Regions from separate parts of the Polaromonas sp. P4_H1 genome, predicted to be linked through region 1. Evidence: predicted binding sites of a transcription regulator. Region 1 holds the regulator's gene; each other region holds the start of a gene.

Region 1 (7,164 bases):
GCTGACGGCCAGGATTTGCTCCTTCGGTGGCGGCAGCGTTGCGCTGCAGCTCTCTCCAGATTCGGCATGTTTCATTCAATACGGGGACCTGAGCGATCATGGGAGATTGCGCCTTCGGCGGCCGTTGCAGGGCAACAGCGCTCTCTTGAATGAAAGCAGATTCTCGCATATTGCCCAGGCGCTGGCCAGAAGCGCGGGGCCCACGCCCCTAAAATCTCTCCATGCTTCAAATCAAACAAGACTTGCTGGACGCCCTGGGCCAGGCCCTCAAAACCATGGCGCCTGACAGTACCGTGGCGGCCGCCTTCGAGTCGCCCAAGGTGGCGGCCCATGGCGACTTTGCCTCCACCGCGGCCATGCAGCTGGCCAAACCGCTCAAGCTCAACCCCCGCCAGGTGGCGGAAAACCTGCGCGGGCTGCTGCTCCAGGCGCCCGCGTTTGCGCGCTGGGTGGACGCGATCGAAATTGCCGGCCCGGGTTTTCTCAATATCCGGCTCAAGCCCGAAGCCAAGCAGCAAGTGGTGCGGGAAGTGTTGCAAGGGGCAGACCAGTACGGCATGCAATTGGCCGACAGCCCGCACCGCATGATTGTGGAGTTCGTCTCGGCCAACCCGACCGGGCCGCTGCATGTGGGCCACGGCCGCCAGGCGGCGCTGGGCGATGCGATTTGCAACCTGTTTGACACGCAGGGCTGGGATGTGTGGCGCGAGTTTTATTACAACGACGCCGGCGTGCAGATCCAGACCCTGGCCACTAGCACGCAGGCGCGCGCCAAAGGCCTCAAGCCGGGCGATGCCGGCTGGCCCGAGCCCGCCTACAACGGTGACTACATTGGCGACATCGCCAATGACTTTCTGGCCAAAAAGACCGTCAAATCCGACGATCGGGAGTTCACCGCCAGCGGTGACGTCGAAGACCTGGACGCGATCCGCCAGTTTGCCGTGGCATACCTGCGCCATGAGCAGGACCTGGACCTGCGGGCCTTCTCGGTCAGGTTTGACAACTATTACCTGGAGTCCAGCCTGTACAGCTCGGGCCGTGTCGACAGCGCGGTGCAAAAGCTCAAGGACGCCGGTAAAACCTACGAGCAGGACGGCGCGCTGTGGCTCAAGTCGACCGACTACGGCGACGACAAAGACCGCGTGATGAAAAAGGGCGACGGCAGCTACACCTACTTTGTGCCGGACGTGGCCTACCACCTGGCCAAATGGGAGCGCGGTTTCAGCAAGGCCATCAACATTCAGGGCATGGACCACCACGGCACGATTGCCCGCGTGCGCGCCGGGCTGCAGGCCGCCAGCGCCGGCATTCCGCAGGGCTACCCCGACTACGTGCTGCACACCATGGTGCGCGTCGTGCGCCATGGCGAAGAGGTGAAGATCTCCAAGCGCGCCGGCAGCTATGTCACGCTGCGCGACCTGATCGAATGGACCAGCGCGGACGCCGTGCGCTTCTTTTTGCTCAGCCGCAAACCCGACACCGAGTACGTCTTTGACATTGACCTGGCTCTGGCCAAAAACAATGAAAACCCGGTGTACTACGTGCAATACGCCCATGCGCGCATATGCTCGATTCTCGGCACTTGGGCCGCGCAGAGCGGCGATCAGAGCCAGCTGAAAAGCGTGGACCTGTCGGCACTGGTCAGCCCGCAGGCCCAGGCCCTGATGCTGCTGCTGGCCAAATACCCCGACATGCTCAGCAATGCGGCCGCCGGTCTGGCGCCGCACGACGTGGCCTTTTACCTGCGCGAGCTGGCCGCCTGCTACCACAGCTATTACGACGTCGAGCGGATTCTGGTGGACGACGAAGCCGTCAAGCTGGCACGCCTGGCGCTGGTCGCCGCGACGGCGCAGGTATTGCACAATGGCCTCAAGGTGCTGGGCGTCAGTGCGCCCCACAAAATGTAGGCAACCATGAAGCACACACAGCGGAATTCAAAGCGAAATTCAGAGCGGGATTCAGAGGCAGGCAAGAAAATTGGGCAAGGTATGAGAAAACAACGAGGCGGAACCCTGCTGGGTCTGGTTATTGGCGCGCTGATCGGCCTGGGCGCCGCGCTGGCCGTGGCGGTCTACATCACCAAGGTGCCGGTGCCTTTCATGAACAAGAGCCAGTCGCGCAATCCCGACAGCGACGCCGCGGAAGCCAAAAAGAACCGGGACTGGAACCCGAATGCCCCGCTGGCGGGCAAAACGCCTGTGAAGCCGCTCCCTTCTGCTTCCAGCGCTTCCGGCACTTCCGGCGAAGTGGGCACTGTGCCGGCCCCCGCCACGGCGACCGCGCCCAAGGCAGCTCCCGCGCCCCCGGCGAAGCCCGCCACCTCCGCGGATCCGCTGGGCGATCTCGCCAAGGCCAGGGCGGACGCCGCGCCCGCCGTTTCGGGCGTTGACCCGTTCAGTTATTTTGTCCAGGCTGGCGCATTCCGTACGCCGGAAGACGCGGAGCAGCAGCGCGCCAAGCTCATGCTGCTGGGCGTGCAAGCCAAGGTGAGTGAGCGCGAACAGTCGGGCCGAACGGTGTACCGCGTGCGCGTCGGCCCCTTTGACAGAAAAGAAGACGCCGACAAGGTCAAGGAGCGGCTGGACGGCAACTCGATAGAAACAGCCCTCGTCAGGGTGCAGCGCTAGAGTGTGGTGAACTTTTATGGGCCGGGGTGTACCAACCCCTGTACGAAACGGCCGGCCGGCTTGTTTTTTTCACTGAATAAGTAAGTGGCCGCTTTGCAAAATACCCCCACACAGACCCACAGACCAGGAAACCAGGAGAAAAATTGATGCAACGACGTGAGTTTTCGCTTTCAGCCGCTACCGTGGCAGCCGCCGCCACTTGGGGAGGCGTTGCGCTGCCCACAGCCGCGCAGGCTCAGGCCCGCGCCTTCAAGGAGGGAACGGATTATTTGACGCTGGGCAAACCCGCTCCCACCGACGTGCCTGCCGGCCAGGTCGAAGTGGTGGAATTCTTCTGGTACAGCTGCCCGCATTGCAACGCCTTTGAGCCGCAACTCGAGGCCTGGATCCAGAAAGCGCCCAAAGACGTGACCGTCAGGCGCGTGCCGGTAGCCTTTCGTCCCGATTTTGAGCCGCAGCAGCGTCTTTTTTATGTGCTGGAAGCCATGGACAAGCTCAATGAGCTGCACAAAAAGGTGTTCAATGCGATCCATATCGAGCGTCAGGCGCTGAACACGGCGGATCAGGTGGCGGCCTGGGCGGAGAAGCAGGGCCTGAACAAGGCCAAGTTTGTCGAGCTGTACAACTCGTTTTCCGTCAGCACCAAGGCGCGCAAGGCCACCCAGTTGCAGGACACCTACGCGGTCGACGGCGTGCCGGCCCTGGGCGTCGGCGGGCGTTACTACACGTCTGGCCAGCTGGCCCAGAACATGGACAGGGCCCTGCAGGTCACCGATTACCTGATCGCGCAATCGCGCAAGGCCAAATAAGCGCGCGGCAAGTCGGCAAGTCACACGCCGGCGCCCGGCGTTGGCCCGAAAACCCGCCCACCCGTGGCGGGTTTTTTTATGGGCCCAATTTGGCCCTGGCCGCCATTCCCGGAGCTGGCATGGCTACAATCACTCAAAACAAGCAGCAAGATTCGTGCCTTTATGAAACACCCCATTTTTCCCTTGATCGTGCTGGCCGCACTGGCGGCCGGGGCCGTGTTTCCCGCCGCGGCCGAGCGGGCTGACCGCGACAAGCCGATGAATGCGGAGGCCGATGCCCTGCGTTACGACGACCTGAAACAAACCAGCGTGTTCACCGGCAATGTGGTGATCACCAAGGGCACCACCATTGTCCGGGGCGAACGGGTGGATGTCAGCCAGGATCCCCAGGGCTACCAGCAGGCCCTGGCCGTGGCGGCGCCGGGCAAGCTGGCCTTTTACCGGAAAAAGCGCGATGGCGTGGACGAGTACATCGAAGGGGAAGGCGAGCGGATCGAATACGACAGCCGTGCCGACACCGTCAAATTCATCAAGCAGGCCGTGGTGCGGCGCTACAACGGCGCGACCCTGGTCGATGAAACGACCGGCTCCCTGATTGTTTATGACAACAACACCGATGTGTTCACTGTGGATGGGGGCGCGCAAAACCGCACGGCCACCAATCCCACGGGGCGGATTCGCGCCATGCTGTCGCCGCGCGGCGCCGCATCGGCACCGCAGCCGCCGGCCGGACCCGCGCTCCGTTTGCGTCCCGGCACCACGCTGGGGCCATGACGGAAAGCCGAAAAATGGACAGAACGGACAATCAACCCGTGGATGCGGTGACTGACACATCGTCGGTCAATACCCCGGCAGCCAATACTCCGGCGGCCAGCACCGCACCGCCGAGCCGTCTGGTGGCCCAGGGGCTGCAGAAATCCTATGGCAGCCGCAAGGTGGTGCAGGATGTCTCGCTGTCCGTGCAAAAAGGCGAGGTGGTGGGCCTGCTGGGCCCCAATGGCGCGGGAAAAACCACGTCGTTCTACATGATCGTGGGGCTGGTGCGTGCCGATGCGGGCGAGATCTCCATCGACGGCCAGTCGGTCGAGCACATGCCGATTCACCTGCGCGCCCGCCTCGGGTTGAGCTACCTGCCGCAGGAAGCGTCGATTTTCCGCAAGCTCACCGTGGAAGAAAATGTGCGCGCCGTGCTGGAACTGCAGCTGGACGCCAGCGGCAAGCCGCTGGGCCGCGCAGACCTTGAAAAGCGGCTCGAAGCGCTGCTGCAGGATTTGCGGGTCGATCATCTGCGTGACTCGCCGGCGCCGGCGCTGTCAGGGGGCGAGCGCCGCCGCGTCGAGATTGCGCGCGCCCTGGCGACGCAGCCGCGGTTCATCCTGCTCGACGAGCCTTTTGCCGGCATTGACCCGATCGCCGTGATCGAAATCCAGCGCATCATCGGTTTCCTGAAGTCGCGCGGCATTGGCGTGCTGATCACCGACCACAATGTCCGCGAAACGCTGGGCATTTGCGACCATGCCTACATCATCAGTGACGGCCACGTGCTGGCGACCGGCACCCCTTCCGAGATTGTGAACAATGCCGATGTACGCCGCGTTTATCTCGGTGAACACTTCAGAATGTGATGGCTCCCCCCCGTTGTCGCTCACTGCGTGTAGCTCCCTCCCCCCTGCAGGGGGCGGCGCCTGCGCCCCGGCAAAGCCGGTTGCGCGGCCCCCGCTTGGTTAATACATCCCAACTCGCTTTGTCGTGCGCTTAGGGATGTCATGAAACAAGGCCTTTCCCTCAGGGTCTCGCAGCACCTGGCGCTGACGCCGCAACTGCAGCAGTCGATCCGCCTGCTGCAGCTGTCCACCCTTGAGCTGAGCCAGGAAGTCGAGCAGATGCTCGATGAAAATCCGTTCCTGGAAGTGTCGGAAGAAGCCGCACCGCGCGAGGAATTTGGCCTGGAGAATGCCGACACACCGGTCAGCCAGGATAGCCGGGAATTTGAGTTTGCTGGTGATTCAATAGCAGGAAGCCCTGATGAATCAAAAGCTGCAAGCCAAAATGATGTAGATACAGGGCCCGAGGTCAGTTCCGAGGCCAAGCTGGAGGAAAGCTGGGAGGGCGACGGCTCGGTGGAGTCCTCGCCTGACGACAGCGAATGGGGCGGCGACGCGCCGGCCCGCAAAAACAATAATGCGGACGACAGCGAGGCCGAGGCTTCCGACCTGGCCCGCAGCCATGAGTCGCTGCAGGACCATTTGCACCGCCAGTCGCTCAGCCTGCGCCTGTCGGAGGAAGACCAGGCGGCGTTGCATTTCCTGATCGAGTCGCTCAATGACGACGGCTACCTCGAAGACAGTCTCGCGTCACTGGCCGCCGGTCTGGCGGGCGACGACCTTGAGCAGGCGGAAGAGCTGGAACAGCACTTTGCCATGGCCCTGAAGCTGCTGCAGCACATGGAGCCCGCCGGCGTCGGTGCCCGCAACCTGGCCGAGTGTCTCGGCCTGCAACTGCTCGACTGCAAGGACTGCGACGAGACCCGCGCAGCGATCGCCATGTGCAAGCAGCCCATGGAGCTGCTGGCCAAGCGGGATATGAAGCGCCTGTCCTACCTGTGCGGATTTCCGGAAAGCGTGATCCGGGGCGCCATCGCCGTGATCGGCCGGCTGGATCCCAAGCCCGGGCGGCGGTTTGTCAACGTCGAGCGCAACCTCATCGTGCCCGACGTGATCGTCGTCAAGTCGGGCCGCGGCTTCAAGGTCTCCCTCAACAGCGAGGTCATGCCCCGCCTGCGCGTGCACGACATCTATGCCAATGCGCTGAAGCAGCACAAGGGCCAGAACGGGCAGGCCTTGCAGCAGCGCTTGCAGGAGGCACGCTGGTTCATCAAAAACATCCAGCAGCGCTTTGACACCATCCTGCGCGTGAGCAGTGCGATTGTGGAGCGGCAAAAGAATTTCTTCACCCACGGCGAGCTGGCCATGCGTCCGCTGGTGCTGCGCGAAATTGCCGACGAACTGGGCCTGCACGAGTCCACCATCTCGCGCGTCACCACGGCCAAGTACATGAGCACGCCGTTCGGCACCTTCGAGCTCAAGTACTTTTTTGGCTCGGCGCTGGGCACCGAGACCGGTGGCAACGCGTCCAGCACGGCGGTGCGCGCCCTCATCAAGCAGTTTGTCTCGTCCGAGAGCCTGAAAAAGCCGCTCAGCGACAACCAGATTTCCGAAATGCTCAAGGAGCAGGGCATTGAATGCGCGCGCCGCACCGTGGCCAAGTACCGCGAGGCTTTGCGCATCGCGCCTGCCAACCTGCGAAAGTCGCTTTGAAAGTAGCCCCCACGGTCGCCCACTGCGTGTGGCTCCCTGCCCCCCGAGGGGGCCGCTGCGCCTGCGGCCCGGCAAAGCCGGTTCCGCGGCCCCTGCTTGAAAAAGAACCGTCACCCAGCCAGCCGTGAGTCTTCATTCATGAACCAACTTCAACTCTTTTTACCCTGCGCCGCCGGCGTCGAGGCCTTGCTGGCCAGCGAGGTCAAACGCATCACCGGCATCGAAGGCAAGGCCTGGCGCGCCGGCGTGCAGTTGCAGGGCTCCTGGCGTGATGCCCTGCAACTCAACCTGCACAGCCGCCTGGCCCAGCGGGTGCTGATCGAGCTGCAGCACAACCAGTACCGCAGCGAGCAGGACCTCTACAACGCGGCAGCCAGCGTTGCGTGGGAAATCTGGTTCACGCCCAAGCAG
Region 2 (7,164 bases), on a different contig from region 1:
GCGGCGCGTTTGTGCGGGCCTGATTCAACAGGGTTTTGTGGCCGTAGCCGGTATCCCCTGTACGGAACCGGCCATGGAGTTTGTTGCGGAAAACCTTCGCTTCACGGTGCAGGGGGTGGCGTGGGAGTACCACGAAAAAGCCTACCTGATGCTGCACAAGCCGGCCGGTTATGAGTGTTCGCAGAAGCCCAGTACTTACCCCAGTATTTACACCTTGCTGCCGTCACCGATTCGCCAGCGTGGTGGTGGCGCTGCAGCGGGTGTGCAGGCGGTAGGAAGGCTGGACCAGGACACGACTGGCTTGCTGCTGCTGTCGGACGATGGCAAGTTCATTCACCGCATGAGCTCCCCGAGGCACCATGTACCCAAGGTCTATGAAGTGACGGCAAAGCACGCGGTGGACGACAAACAGGTTCAGAAACTGCTGGCAGGCGTGGTGCTTGATGACGACCCCAAGCCGGTCCGGGCCGCTGCCTGCGAAAAAACCGGCGAACTGCAGTTAAGCCTGACGCTGACCGAGGGAAAATACCACCAGGTCAAACGCATGATTGCGGCCGTGGGCAACCGGGTGGAAGGCCTGCACCGCTCGCAACTCGGGGGGCTGATGCTGCCTGAAGACCTCAAGCCCGGGCAGTGGCGCTGGCTCACCGTGCAGGATCTGGCCAGCATTTCGGCCTGACGCCTGCTTGCGCGGTTGCCCTTCAGCTTCAGGCTACCTGGCGCCCGTCAGTGTGCCTCAACTCACTCGGCATACTGTTGGACTGGATGAGAAATGAATCGTGCCAGTCTGTGGGCATGCTGCTGCTGGTGCTGTCCCGATAGTCATGGGGCGCGTGGCGTTGGCGCATATCGCGTTGCTGAACCAGCGTCTTTTGCAGGTTGGCGCGGGCGGCCGCCACCGCGGCTTGCTCGCGCTTCAGATCCCGGCTTTTCGCGGCCGCTTCCCCGAGGAAGTCATTGCGGAGCTCATCCGGGTTTGGCAGCTTTGATGCGTTGATCACGACATAGGCAATACCGCATTGCGCCAGCAAATTGTGCTTCACATTTTTCGCCTTCTGAGACAGTCCGGAAGACTTGGGCACATCGACACAGCCAACAATCTGGCCATCCAGGGAACACACGGAAAATGTACAGCTGGTGTTTTTGAGCAGGCTGTACCAGTACAGCCCATTTTCACTGGCGTTAGGCCGGACGAAGCGGGTGACCGGCACCTTGATCATGATGTGATGGTCATCAAAAGTCTCGGCCAGCCAGCGCCAGAGTTGCAATTCCTCGCTGTTCACCAACGGCCGCGCATGCAAGGGCCAATGCCTGGGGATGCGACGTTTCTCCTTCGCAATCCAGCGCAATCGCAGCCAGTACCAAAGGGTGAGCACGCCCATCAAGGGCAGCCCCGCCATCAGTAGTTCTGGATTTTTTGTCATTTACGGCTCCCGGTTTGTCACCAATGCTTACAAGTTACGCTCAACAGGAGTAATTGGGTAGGAAAATAATCACACAATTTTAAAAATGTTACTAAAGTTGTCCGATTCTGTGAATTTCGTGATTTAAGTAACGAAAAACGAGTACTTCCCGTCACACTTCAGCAAAATGGCCAGCTACTAATCTTGCCAGAGGTGTCTTTTTGGGGTAGCCCAAGCCTGCGGGTGGCTAGGGTTGACAACCAGGCGACGGGCTTTCTGCGCACTTTTATGGCTTGTGCCACACACATTTGTTGTATGGCAGCCATTAAATGCCGTTTCATTCGTTTCATTGTGTATGTTAGCCGGACGCTCGATAACGTGCCAGACCATTTGGAACGTCTGGGCCTCCTCTGGTCGACTCTGGTCGGTCTGCGGGCGTAGCAGGGACTGACCTCCGCTATTGCACTATTTTGCGCTATTGGTTTTCCGGTCAGGCCTTCCGCCAAAAGAACGCAATGACCCGCAGTGATCCATGGCCATGGGCACTGCTGTAAAACCAGCGCATCCGGTGCTATCAGGAGGCATTGCTGGGCACCGGAAAACCGGTGATCGCTTCAATGGTTTTTTCGGCCTGCACAAGAACACGACGGGAACCAGGTGCGGAGAGCCGACCATAGGCTGCATTTCCAGCCGGTTGCCTTGATATCCGGCGAATTCATTGCCGCAGCCTGAGGGCTTCAAGGATCCCTACGGGCGTGCGTGACCAGGTCGAAAATAACCGTGACTATGGGCGCGGCTTCTGGTCGCAGCAGTGGATGGGCTTGAAGCGGCTGGCCGGCCGCGCATGAGATGTCCCGGCGCTTTTCACATCGTGTGATGCGCCGATTCACGAGGTGGCCGTTTCACGGTGGGTGGCCCGGCGGAACATGCCGTCCCGAAGGCTGCCATGCATTGGCGTTATCCTAGCTCCATGAGCAAGCTTTTAGACTCCTTCTGGCGGGCCGCCATGTACTGCCTGCATCCCCGGGTCATCGCCCTGTCGGTCCTTCCCCTGGTGATCATGGCTGTCATCTCACTCGGCCTGGGCTACTTTTTCTGGGAAGGCGCGCTGGCCGCGGTGCGCAGCAACCTTGAAAGCTATGAACTGGTGGACATGATGGTCCGCTGGCTGGAAGGGCTGGGGCTGAGCGACCTTCGTGTGGTGCTGGCGCCTGTATTGCTGCTGTTCCTGGCCATTCCCGTCATTGTGATTGCCTCGCTGCTGTTTGTGGCAATGTTCATGACACCCGCCATGGTGGCCCTGGTGGCCGAACGACGGTTTCCGCAACTGGAGCGCAAGCGGGGCGGCTCCTTGGTTGCCAGCCTGTTCTGGTCGCTGGGCTCCACCCTGCTCGCTGTGATTGCACTGGTATTGTCGATTCCCTTGTGGCTGATTCCCCCGTTGATCCTGATCCTGCCGCCGCTGATCTGGGGCTGGCTCACCTACCGCGTCATGTCGTATGACGCCCTGGTGGACCACGCGAGCAGTGAGGAGCGGCGCCAGATTTTCCGGGAGAACCGTGCCGTGCTGCTGGGCATCGGGGTGCTCAGCGGCTACCTCGGTGCCGCGCCCAGCCTGATCTGGGCTTCGGGCGCCATGTTCGTGGCGATGGCGCCTATCCTCGTGCCGGTGGCCATCTGGCTATACACCCTGGTGTTTGCTTTTTCGTCGCTCTGGTTTGCCCACTACACGCTCGCCGCCCTGGAGCAGCTGCGCAAGAAAAACAACGCGCTGGCCCCCCATCCGCTCGCGCAGGAGGCTATTAAATCAATCGCGAACGAATTGGCGCCGACTGCTTCCGAGGGGCCGGCGCCCAGCTTCGGCTCGCTGGGCGGCAATCCCCCTGTCCGGCCTTGATGACTGTCCTGCCGCAACCTCACGACTGCCCTGTATGACCACAAACTTTGGACTCGTCATTGTTGGCGATGAAATTCTCTCGGGCAAACGTGCCGACAAGCACCTGCCCAAAACCATCGAGCTGCTGGGTGCCCGCGGCATGCAGCTTGGCTACGCCGACTACGTGGGCGACGACCCGGCCCGCATCACCGCCACCCTGGCGCGCGCCTTTGCGGCGGCGCGTACGTCTGGCGATGTGGTGTTTTCCTGCGGCGGCATTGGCGCCACACCGGACGACCACACCCGGCAATGCGCGGCCAAGGCCCTGGGCGTGGAACTGGCCCTCCACCCCGAAGCCAAAACGCTGATCATGGAGCGCATGCAGGACGTGGCGAAAGAGCAGGGGCTGCCCTATGAGCCCGACCGCGAGGACAACATCCACCGCCTGAATATGGGTGTGTTCCCGGTGGGCGCCCAGATCATTCCCAACCCCTACAACAAGATCCCCGGTTTTAGCTGCCAGGCCGGTGAGGGCGCGGTGCACTTTGTTCCGGGCTTCCCGGTCATGGCCTGGCCCATGATGGAGTGGGTGCTCGACCAGCGCTATCCCCATCTACATCAGAAATCCGCCTACATCGAAAAGTCGGTGATTGTGTTTGGCTCCATGGAGGCCACGCTGACCCCCCTGATGCTCGCTATTGAGGCAGCGCACGTGGGGGTGAAAGTGTTCAGTCTGCCCAGCGTGGATCACCCCGATTACGGCCGCCACATCGAATTGGGCGTCAAGGGCGCGCCGCAGGCGGTGAGCCTGGCTTATCCCGCCTTGCTGGCGGGCTTGCAGAAATTCCAGGTCAAATTAGGCCCTGAGTTGGTGCGCTGAGAGATTGCACCGATATGGTGCATTGATGTGATGAGCCATCTTGGTGCAAAAGCGGCGTACCTCTTTTTGAGATTCTGACTTCGCAACGACAGAATCCGCGCCAGATAACGGCACAATCAGGGGTTTGGCGAAAACCGATCAGCCATCCGCTGTGGCACAAAAAGTGCATTCACCATCCGAAGACAATTTTTTAACAACCATCCAAGCAACAGGAGATTTTGATGGCAAAGACCGTCGCAGACGTCATGAAAATGGTCAAGGAAAACGAAGTCAAGTTTGTTGACTTCCGTTTTACCGACACTCGGGGCAAAGAGCAGCACGTGACGGTGCCTGTCTCCCACTTTGACGAAGACAAGTTCACCTCGGGCCACGCGTTTGACGGTTCATCGATTGCCGGCTGGAAGGGCATTGAAGCCTCCGACATGCAGTTGATGCCTGATCCCAACACCGCGAACATTGACCCGTTCTTCGAAGAAACGACGCTGTTCATGAGCTGCGACGTGCTGGAGCCCAGCGACGGCAAGTCGTATGACCGCGACCCGCGCTCCATCGCCAAGCGCGCCGAAGCCTACCTCAAGGCTTCCGGCCTGGGCGACACCGCCTACTTCGGACCTGAGCCAGAGTTTTTCATCTTTGACGACGTGCGCTGGAACACCGACATGTCGGGCACCTTCTTCAAAATCGAAGAATACGAAGCCCCCTGGAATTCTGGCGCCAAGCTCGAAGGCGGCAACCGTGGCCACCGTCCCACCGTCAAGGGCGGCTACTTTCCCGTGCCACCGGTCGACAGCACGCAGGACATGCGCGCCGAGATGTCCCTGATCCTCGAATCGCTGGGCATTCCGGTCGAAGTGTTCCACCACGAAGTGGCTGGCGCCGGCCAGAATGAAATCGGCACCCGCTTCAGCACGCTGGTGCAGCGCGCCGACTGGACCCAGATGCTGAAATACGTGGTGCAGAACGTGGCCAATGCCTACGGCAAAACCGCGACCTTCATGCCCAAGCCCATCGTGGGCGACAACGGCTCCGGCATGCACGTTCACCAGTCCATCTGGAAAGACGGCAAAAACCTGTTTGCCGGCGACGGCTATGCGGGTCTGTCCGATTTCGCCCTGTACTACATCGGCGGCATCATCAAGCACGCCCGTGCCCTGAATGCGATCACCAACCCCGGCACCAACAGCTACAAGCGCCTGGTTCCCGGCTACGAAGCACCGGTCAAGCTGGCCTATTCGGCCAAAAACCGCTCGGCTTCGATCCGCATTCCATATGTGGCGAATCCCAAGGGCCGCCGCATTGAAGCGCGCTTCCCCGATCCACTGGCCAACCCTTACCTGTGCTTCTCCGCACTGATGATGGCCGGCCTCGACGGCGTCGAGAACAAGATCCACCCGGGCGAAGCCGCGACCAAGGACCTCTACCATCTGCCGCCCGAGGAAGATGCAAAAGTGCCAACCGTCTGCCACAGCCTGGACCAGGCGCTGGACTGCCTCAATGCGGATCGCGGCTTCCTGACCAAGGGCGGTGTGTTCACCGACAGCATGCTGGACGCCTACATTGAGTTGAAGATGGGTGAAGTGACGCGTCTGCGCATGGCCACGCACCCCATCGAGTTCGAGATGTATTACTCCCTGTAAATCAGCTCCCTGCAATCAGGGCTGCAGACTCCCGGCCACTTACTGTTGCTTACGGTTTGTGGCCAAAAAAGGACGGCAAATGCCGTCCTTTTTTATGGCTGGTGGGTAATGGGGGCGCTGACTTTGTGTTTTTACCGCTTTGCAGCATACTGATAGACCGTCCTTTGCCCTTGCGGGCATCTGGAGTTCCGAATGAAAAACACTTTATCGCTGTCCCTCTTGTCCATGCTGCTGGCCGGTGCGGGAAATACCGCATGGGCCCAGCAGGTTTACCGTTGCGTTGCCGCCAATGGTGGCGTGCCCGAGTACATCAACAACACCAAGGATGCCCAGAACCGTAATTGCAAGCTGCTGTCGGGGGGCAATGTCACTGTGGTGCAGGGCAACCCGGTGCCCAGGGCGCCTGTGCGTGTTGCTGCGGCGGCGGCTTCAGGCGGTCCGCGAACCGATGGCAGCCCGGAGCAGCGTGCGCGCGACAGTGATTCGCGCGCCATTCTGGAGTCCGAGCTGAAAAAGGCCGAAGCCCGATTGGCCGAGCAGCAAAAAGAGTACAACAACGGCGAACCGGAAAAGCAGGGCATCGAAGGACGCAACTACCAGCGCTACCTGGACCGCGTGGCTGAACTCAAGGAAAGCATCGCCCGCAACCAGAGCGATATTGCCGGCATCAAGCGCGAGATTTCGCGTCTCCCGGCCGCAAATTAAGCGTTTATCTCCACCGCTTATGGGCCAAAATGGACGGCTTGAACAAGCCACATTTACCCCCTATTTCACTCCCCGTCCCAGCGTCCCCGCGCTTTCAATCGTTTGATCTGCTGGCCACGCTCGTGGCCGTGGTGCGTACCAATGGGGTGGTGGTGTTCGCCAACGCAGCGCTCGAAGACGCGCTGGGCACCTCACGCCGCACCATTGAAGGCTCGCAGCTCCCCGAGTGTTTTACCGAACCGCTGATTCTGCAAAATGCGCTGGAGGGCGCCGGCAGCAATGAGTTTGCAGCCCTGCGCTATGACGCATGGCTCAGGCGCCTGAACCACGAGCCGATGCCGGTCCATGTGGTGGTGGCGCAAACCGATACGCCGGGCGAAGCGATTGTGGAGTTGCTGCCGTTGGAGCAGCAGGCCAAGCAGGACCGCGAGGAACGCCTGATTGACCAGGCGCAGGCCAACAAGGAACTGATCCGCAACCTGGCCCACGAAATCAAGAATCCGCTCGGCGGCATTCGCGGCGCGGCGCAATTGCTGCAAATGGAAATCGACAAGGAGCTGACCGAGTACACACAGGTCATCATTCATGAGGCGGATCGTCTGCAAACGCTGGTCGATCGCCTGCTTGCGCCGCATCGGCGACCGCATCTGGTGGGCGATGTGA
Region 3 (7,164 bases), on a different contig from region 1:
GCCGGCAGCCAGTTTTCTGAAACGCTGGGGGCGCAGGCCGGCAAGGCGGAGAACATGGCGGCGCACGTCACCGGCAGCGCGGTCGAGCTGGCTAGCCTGGGCGAATCCTTCAACCATGGCGTCCAGCTTTTCAACGCGACCAACGAGAAGCTGATTGAAAGCCTGCAGCGCATGGAAGGCACCATGAGCCAGTCCATGGCGCGAAGTGACGAACAACTCGCCTACTACGTGGCGCAGGCGCGCGAGGTAATCGACCTCAGCATCACCTCGCAGCAGGGCATCGTCGAAGACCTGCGCCAACTCCACAGCAAGCAAGCCTCGCTGTCCGAGGGAGTCGCTGGATGATCGACCTTGACGAAAGGGGCGACGGCATGGAGCAGACCGCGCCAGTCTGGGCCGTTTTCGGAGACCTGATGTCGGGCTTGCTGGGCGCTTTCGTGCTGATCCTGGTCGGGGTGCTGGTGGTCCAGATGGACCTGATGGCCAACCTGGAGGCTGAGGTGCAAAAGCGCCGGGTGGAGGAGCAGCGCCGCATCGCCCTGGAAAAGGCCCTGGCCATTCCGCTGGCAACGGGCCGGGTCACACTGAACAACGGACGCATTGGCATCAGTGGCAGCGTGTTGTTCCCCCTGAACTCGGACCAGTTGCGTCCCGACGGCCGGCTACTGCTGAAGAGTCTCGTGCCCCCGTTGCAGGTCTACCTGGGTGAGCGCGATGAACTGTTGATGGTGAGCGGTTTTACCGACGACAAGCCCATCCAGGAAGGCAACCAGCGCTTTGCGGACAACCTGGCGCTGTCGGCCCAGCGCGCCCTGACGGTGACCCGTGCCCTGATCGAGGAAGGCATGCCGTCGTCACTGGCCTTTGCCGCGGCCTTTGGCGCAGAGCAGCCGGTCGCCTCCAACACGGATGAAAAGGGACGCGCGCTGAACCGGCGCGTGGAAATGGCGCCGGTGCCCAAGTCCGCCAATGTGAAACCCTCCGCCCATGAGTGAGTCGGGCCGCGCCGAAATGCCGCATTCGCAGCAGGATGGAGAAAAGTCGCTGCAGTCGTGGCATGCGTCCTTGCGAAGTGAGGGAGCCCAGCGCCTCGACCCCGCGCGCTTTCATTACCTGGAGCTGCTGTCGCAGCGCATGGACACAGCGCCAGGCGAGGTGCGACGCATCCTGGAAGGCAAGCTCAAAGTTGCACTGGCGGACTATGGCGAACGCTTCAGGCAGGCGCAGAAGGCAGCCAGCGACGAGTTGGCGTGCCTGTCAGCCAGGCATCCGGACCTGGCCCGTGAACTGCAGCGGCTGTTCGCGGCTGGTGATTACGGCGGCATGCGCCGGCTGGGCGCGCAGTCGGCGTTCAACAGGCCCGGCGCGCCGCTGGCCCAGCTGAACCAGTACATCCAGAACGTGAAGCAGGACGGTATCGATCACCGCCTGGGGAGCGGTCTTGGGCGCAGTCTGGTCAGCGACATGGGGGTCAGTTCTGAGATGGCGAGCGTCCGTCGCTTCAGGGAGGCGTGGTCCAGGATTGCTGCCGAAGACCAGGTGGACCAGGCCGTCGGGCGAGGGCCTGTCAACGCCGGCCCGCTGAATTCGCACATGCTGGTGCTTCGTTCCCTTGCGTTGATGCGCAAGCTGTCACCCGACTACCTGCGGCGCTTTCTGTCGCATGTGGACACCTTGCTGTGGCTCGATCAGGCAAACCAGAAATACACGCCGGTGAAGGCGAAACCGGCGCGTCGAAGCCGGCAAAAAAAATGAAGGCGAGTTGCATGTGCTCTGGGTCCTGCTGGCCGGTCGTCGCTCAGAAGGTGAGCGCGTAAAACTGGTGAGTTGCGGACGCGCCTTGTCGTTGGCGGCGAGCATCTCCCCCTTAGTCACATGTGCGCGTTTTTGTCTTTGGGTAAAGATTGTTTTGGGCTGTCTGTCAGGCTGCACGCCTCAAATTCCATCAGCGTTCAGTCTTCAGCACGATGCTTCGGCAGGGGCCTGCCGAGACTGGCGAGATCAAGTCGAGGCCGCTACAGCCTTCATCGATGGCGCCCCTTGCCGGCACGCCGCAATGTCTCTGTCCTGGCGACTATTCCAGCGTGAAGCCGATCTTCATTGAAACCTGCCAGTGCGCCACCTTGCCGTCGACCACATGGCCACGCGTTTCGGTGACGGTGAACCACTGGATGTTTCGCACCGTCTCATGTGCCTTGGCAATGGCGGTGCTCACGGCATCTTCGATGCTGGTGGCGGAGGAACCGGTGAGTTCAAGCTGCTTGTAGACATGGCTGCTCATGTGTCGCTCCCAGGAGTTGATCGGTCTGTCAAAGCTTAAGGGTTTTGTATTGGAACCACAAGCATGAAGCCGTGAGTCAGTGCCTGCCCTGCAGACGCAAAAAAATACCGAGCCCAATTGATGAAGGCAAGCGAAGAAGCTACCCGTGCATGCCGGGTGAGCCTTCATCGATCAGGCGGCTTTCCGATCGGGTCGCGGCTTCCGAGTGTGGTGTTGCACGCTATCCGGTACATAAAACCGTGTCTTTTTGCCCATGGCGGCGTTGCAAATCCTCGCAATAGTGGAACTATTGCTGTGGTTTGCGCCTTGCCCTGAACAAAAATCCATCGGTTTTATTTGTACCGTCAAGCATGCAACACCACACTAACCCAGTGTCGCTGCAGGCTGTGCCGTGGCAGCCAGATACTCCATGGCCGCCGAGGTGCCGCTCTCGCGCAGGCGTACGCCTGCGAGTTTCAGACCCATCTCACAACCCGCGAGCGCGGCCAGCAGGGTGAGGTCATTGCATTCGCCGAGATGGCCGATGCGGAACATCCGGCCCTTGACCTTGCCGAGCCCAGCGCCCAGCGACATGTTGAAGTGCTGGTAAACGATTTGCCGGACCCGGTCGGCATCCACGCCCTCGGGCATCATCACGCCGGTCAGCACCGGGGAGTAGACCGCCGGGTCGGCGCACTGGATTTCCAGCCCCCAGGCCTCTACGGCATTGCGGCAGGCCTTGCCCAGGCGCTCGTGGCGGGCAAAAACCTGGGGCAGTCCCTCGGCCGAGATCATGTCCAGCGCCTCGCTCAGGGCATACAGCAGGTTGGTATTCGGTGTGTAGGGCCAGTAGCCCGTCTGATTCATTTCAACAATCTCGTCCCAGGCCCAGAATGCCTTGGGCAGCCTGGCGTCGCGGCTGGCGGCCAGCGCCTTGGGTGACAGCGCGTTAAAGCTGATGCCCGGCGGCAGCATCAGGCCTTTTTGCGAGCCGCTGATGGTGACGTCGACGCCCCATTCGTCATGTCGGTAGTCGGCTGAGGCCAGGCCTGAAATGGTGTCGACCAGCAGCAGGGCGGGATGCTTGGCCGCATCAATGGCGCGGCGCACGGCCGCGATGTTGGAGGTGACGCCGGTGGAGGTCTCGTTGTGGACCACGCACACAGCCTTGATTTGATGCTGCGCGTCGTTGCGGAGCCGCTGCTCGATCATGTCGGCCTGCACGCCGTTTCGCCAGCCCTCGGTGCCCGGCAGGCCGATGAATTCTGGCTTCAGGCCCAGCCGCAGCGCCATCTTGTTCCAGAGGCTGGCGAAGTGGCCGGTCTCGAACATGAGCACGGAGTCCCCCGGGCTCAGCGTGTTGACCAGTGCGGCCTCCCACGCGCCGGTGCCGGAGGCCGGGTAGATGACCACGGGATGACGCGTCTTGAAAACGTCCTTGATGCCGGATAGCACCTTGCGCCCGAGGGCGCCGAATTCAGGTCCGCGATGGTCGATGGTGGGGTAGCTCATGGCGCGCAGCAGGCGATCCGGCACGGGGCTGGGGCCTGGGATCTGCAGGAAATGGCGACCGGCGGGATGGAAATTCAGGTTCATCGGGTTCTCCTTCAATAAATTTGCATACAATTTATGGAGAATGTACGACCCTTCGTGCCCTATGTGAATGGGCTTATTGGCTTAAGTAGTCTGAACTTTTGTATGCATAATACAAAAATTGCAGAATAAAGCTTGTTGATGAAGCTGCGCCCGGCCGCTCAAAAGAATGCGAATGTGCTTGAAGGCAGAGGTCGCAGCAGGGCCGACCCTTGCCGGGCGGCTGGGATGGAGCGCCACGCGGGGCGGCGTGGGCGTTGGAGAGTGCTGGTTCAGCTGCCGAAAATCGCCTCGAGATCCGCTTCCCCGGCGGTGCTGTCGAGCTTGAGGCTGTGCTCGATGTGGTGAAGGTGATCCAGCATGAGTTTTTCGGCGCGTACCCGGTCGCGCTTGGCGATCGCGTCGACGATCACCGTGTGCTCGTCGGCACGGCAACTGCTGGCCGTGGGTGCGTCGTACAGGAAGATGATGAGGCAGGTCAACATGCATAGCTCGCGCATGCTGCGGGCCAGCGCCGAGTTGCCTGCCAGCTCCGCCGTCAGGGTATGGAATTCGCCGGACAACCTGATCACCGCGCGCTTGTCTTCGCGCCGGCGGGCATCGAGTTCCAGCTCCTGGTGTTGCCGCAGGCGGGCGACTTTCTCGGGGGTGAGGGTGTCGATCAGGCGCTTGAGCACGGCCGGCTCGATCAGCCGGCGCGCTTCGAACACGTCGCGCGCCTGCTCGATCGAGGGCTTGGCCAGGTAGGCCCCGCGCTGGGGATAGAGTTCCACGATCTGCTCATGCGCCAGGCGGGCCAGCACCTCGCGGATGCGCGCCCGGCTGGTGCCGAAGATGTCGGCCAACCTCTCCTCGCCCAGCTTGGTGCCGGGGTGCAGGCGGTGTTCCAGAATGGCGACATAGATCCTTTCATAGATCGCATCGATCGTGTTTTCCCGGTCGAGGCGGCTCGTGGACTGGCGCGTGCTGGTCATGTCGGTCTGATTGGTGGAGGAGGGTGACTGCATTCTATCGAGTGCATCCTCATCCTCACTCGAGGGTCTCACGAGCATTGGAAAAGCCTCCCCCAGCCGGTGATGTTGGCTGATGGCATGCCGGCAGCGCGCAGCATGCCCCACACGGTGGTGCTCACGGTGTCCAGCAGCGGGATGCCCAGCTCTTCTTCTACCTGCTGCGCCATCGGCGCGGCGCGCAGGTTGGTGCAGAAGGTGGTGATGGCCTGCGGGCCATCGGCCGCCACCTCGCGCATCAACGCCAGCAGCGTCGACGGCTCGACACCGGCGAAGTCATGGTTGACGCGGATCCCCAAGTGGCGTTCCGCCACCACCTCGATGCCGAGCGCGCGGTAATTGGCCATGATGCGCTGCTGCACATCCGCGGTGTAGGGCGTCACCAGCGCCAGCTTGCGCACACCCTGCAGCGCCAACAATTCATTGAGCGCCAATACGGCCGTGGTGGCCGGAATGCCGGTGCGCTCGCGGATGCGCTCACACAGGCGGTGGTCGGCCTCGAAGCCCAGCCAGCCCGAAGACGTGCCGCTCCAGCCAATCACATCGACCTTCGCGTCGGCCAGCAGCTCGGCCGCCGCCAGGATTTTGCTGTCGTCAAACTGCCCCAGCGCCTGCGCGTCCAGCGAGATTTCGGTCACCCTGAAGCGTGAGAAGTGTGCGCTAACACCTGGAATTTCTACCGCTATGGCACTGGTCAGAGGCTCCAGGGCGGTATTGGACGAGGGGGTCAATACGCCGAGGCGAACGGGCTGGGTCATGGGCTGGCTCCTGAAAGAGGTTGTGGCAAGGATAGGGCATGGAAGCCTCCTTGCTGGTGATTGTGAACTTTATCGCAAAACTGTTGACATTAGTGTTAACACTACTGTCTGCAATTTAATTATCGTCGATATTACGCACATGTGCCGAAAAGCTCCGAATGGGCTGGGCCCGGAATTTGCGATGACGACACTATTCTTGATCTGAAAATGACAATGCACCAAAACAAATTAATGCAAAACATGTCAACAATCATGTTTGCACTAAAGACGACACTTATTCACCGGCTTGGTGCGTATGGGGCGGGTGTATGAGCAGCGCACCGTTTGACCTGGTGATTCGAAACGCGCGTGTTGCGACGGCCAGCGACACCTTCCATGCCGACATCGGGGTGCTTGGCGGGCGGATAGCCCAATTGGGAACCGGCCTGGGCCGCGGCGAGAAGGAGATCGATGCGGCTGGCCGCGTAGTCACCCCCGGAGGCGTGGACGCGCATTGCCACCTCGACCAGCCGATGGCGCCGCCCCTACGCATGGCCGACAACTTTGACACTGGCACGCGTGCTGCGGCCTGCGGCGGGACCACCACCGTGATTCCGTTCGCGGCGCAGGAAAAAGGCCAATCGCTGCGTGCCGCGGTGGATGACTACCACCAGCGCGCCGACGGACGCGCGCATGTCGATTACGCCTTCCATCTGATCGTCAGCGACCCGACACCGGAAGTCCTGAACGTGGAACTGCCGGCGCTGATCGCCGAAGGCTACACCTCGTTCAAGATCTACATGACCTACGACGACCTGAAGCTTGACGATGGCCAGATTCTCGACGTGCTGGACGTGGCGCGCCAGCATGGCGCCATGGCCATGGTGCATGCCGAAAATGCCGACTGCATCGAATGGCTGACGAAGCGGCTCGAGGCCGCCGGGCGTACCGCGCCGCGCTTTCATGCCCATGCGCGGCCCATGCTCGTCGAGCGGGAAGCGACGCACCGGGCGATCGCGCTGTCGGAGCTGGTGGACGTGCCGATTTTGATCGTGCATGTGTCGGGCCGTGAAGCGGTTGAGCAGATCCGCTGGGCGCGTGCCCAGGGCCTCAAGGTGTTTGCCGAAACCTGCCCGCAGTACCTGTTCCTGACCGCCGAGGACCTGGGGATTGACGACAGCTACCGTGGCGCGCGCTGTGTCTGCAGCCCGCCGCCGCGCGACAAGGCCAACCAGGAGGTGATCTGGAATGGCCTCAATGACGGCCTGTTCACCCTGTTCTCGTCCGACCATGCGCCGTTCAACTACGAGGGCACCGAGGGCCGCAAGCCCGGCGGCGAGGAAGTCAGCTTCCGCCACATCCCGAACGGCCTGGCCGGTATAGAGACGCGCATGGCGCTGCTCTACTCCGAAGGCGTGCTCGGCGGGCGCATCACACTCGAAAAATTCGTTGAGCTGACCGCTACCAACCCGGCCAAGGCCTATGGCCTGCACCCCCGCAAAGGCACGATCGCCATCGGCGCCGATGCCGACCTGGTGATCTGGGACGAACGCGAGTTCGTGCT

Evidence for each region. The regulator sigma-54, encoded in region 1, starts transcription at its own class of promoters, with help from an activator protein. The targets are predictions, from matches to a motif close to TGGCANGNAANCTGCTTT.
Region 2: a site for sigma-54 is predicted at 4,312-4,329, ahead of glnA (type I glutamate--ammonia ligase). Genes of this name have one in related genera too.
Region 3: a site for sigma-54 is predicted at 5,645-5,662, ahead of hydA (dihydropyrimidinase). Genes of this name have one in related genera too.

What each region holds. Positions count from the first base shown of each region.
Region 1 covers NZ_JBFUKG010000001.1:49,444-56,607, reverse strand. Annotated here, with positions in the region: glycine riboswitch at 67-158, opposite strand; gene argS (arginine--tRNA ligase) at 222-1,907, shown strand; gene AC1DS5_RS00265 (SPOR domain-containing protein) at 1,989-2,627, shown strand; gene AC1DS5_RS00260 (thiol:disulfide interchange protein DsbA/DsbL) at 2,774-3,436, shown strand; gene lptA (lipopolysaccharide transport periplasmic protein LptA) at 3,599-4,210, shown strand; gene lptB (LPS export ABC transporter ATP-binding protein) at 4,225-5,061, shown strand; gene AC1DS5_RS00245 (RNA polymerase factor sigma-54) at 5,203-6,753, shown strand; gene AC1DS5_RS00240 (THUMP domain-containing class I SAM-dependent RNA methyltransferase) at 6,892-7,164, shown strand, end outside.
Region 2 covers NZ_JBFUKG010000009.1:133,942-141,105, forward strand. Annotated here, with positions in the region: gene AC1DS5_RS13405 (pseudouridine synthase) at 1-679, shown strand, start outside; gene AC1DS5_RS13410 (DUF2726 domain-containing protein) at 708-1,424, opposite strand; partial or broken gene AC1DS5_RS13415 (sterol desaturase family protein) at 2,150-2,251, shown strand; gene AC1DS5_RS13420 (EI24 domain-containing protein) at 2,374-3,300, shown strand; gene AC1DS5_RS13425 (competence/damage-inducible protein A) at 3,335-4,159, shown strand; gene glnA (type I glutamate--ammonia ligase) at 4,381-5,796, shown strand; gene AC1DS5_RS13435 (hypothetical protein) at 5,989-6,501, shown strand; gene glnL (nitrogen regulation protein NR(II)) at 6,531-7,164, shown strand, end outside.
Region 3 covers NZ_JBFUKG010000010.1:109,278-116,441, forward strand. Annotated here, with positions in the region: gene AC1DS5_RS14450 (DUF802 domain-containing protein) at 1-345, shown strand, start outside; gene AC1DS5_RS14455 (OmpA family protein) at 342-995, shown strand; gene AC1DS5_RS14460 (DUF2894 domain-containing protein) at 988-1,755, shown strand; gene AC1DS5_RS14465 (dodecin) at 2,075-2,281, opposite strand; gene AC1DS5_RS14470 (pyridoxal-phosphate-dependent aminotransferase family protein) at 2,645-3,856, opposite strand; gene AC1DS5_RS14475 (GntR family transcriptional regulator) at 4,126-4,827, opposite strand; gene AC1DS5_RS14480 (maleate cis-trans isomerase family protein) at 4,896-5,621, opposite strand; gene hydA (dihydropyrimidinase) at 5,930-7,164, shown strand, end outside.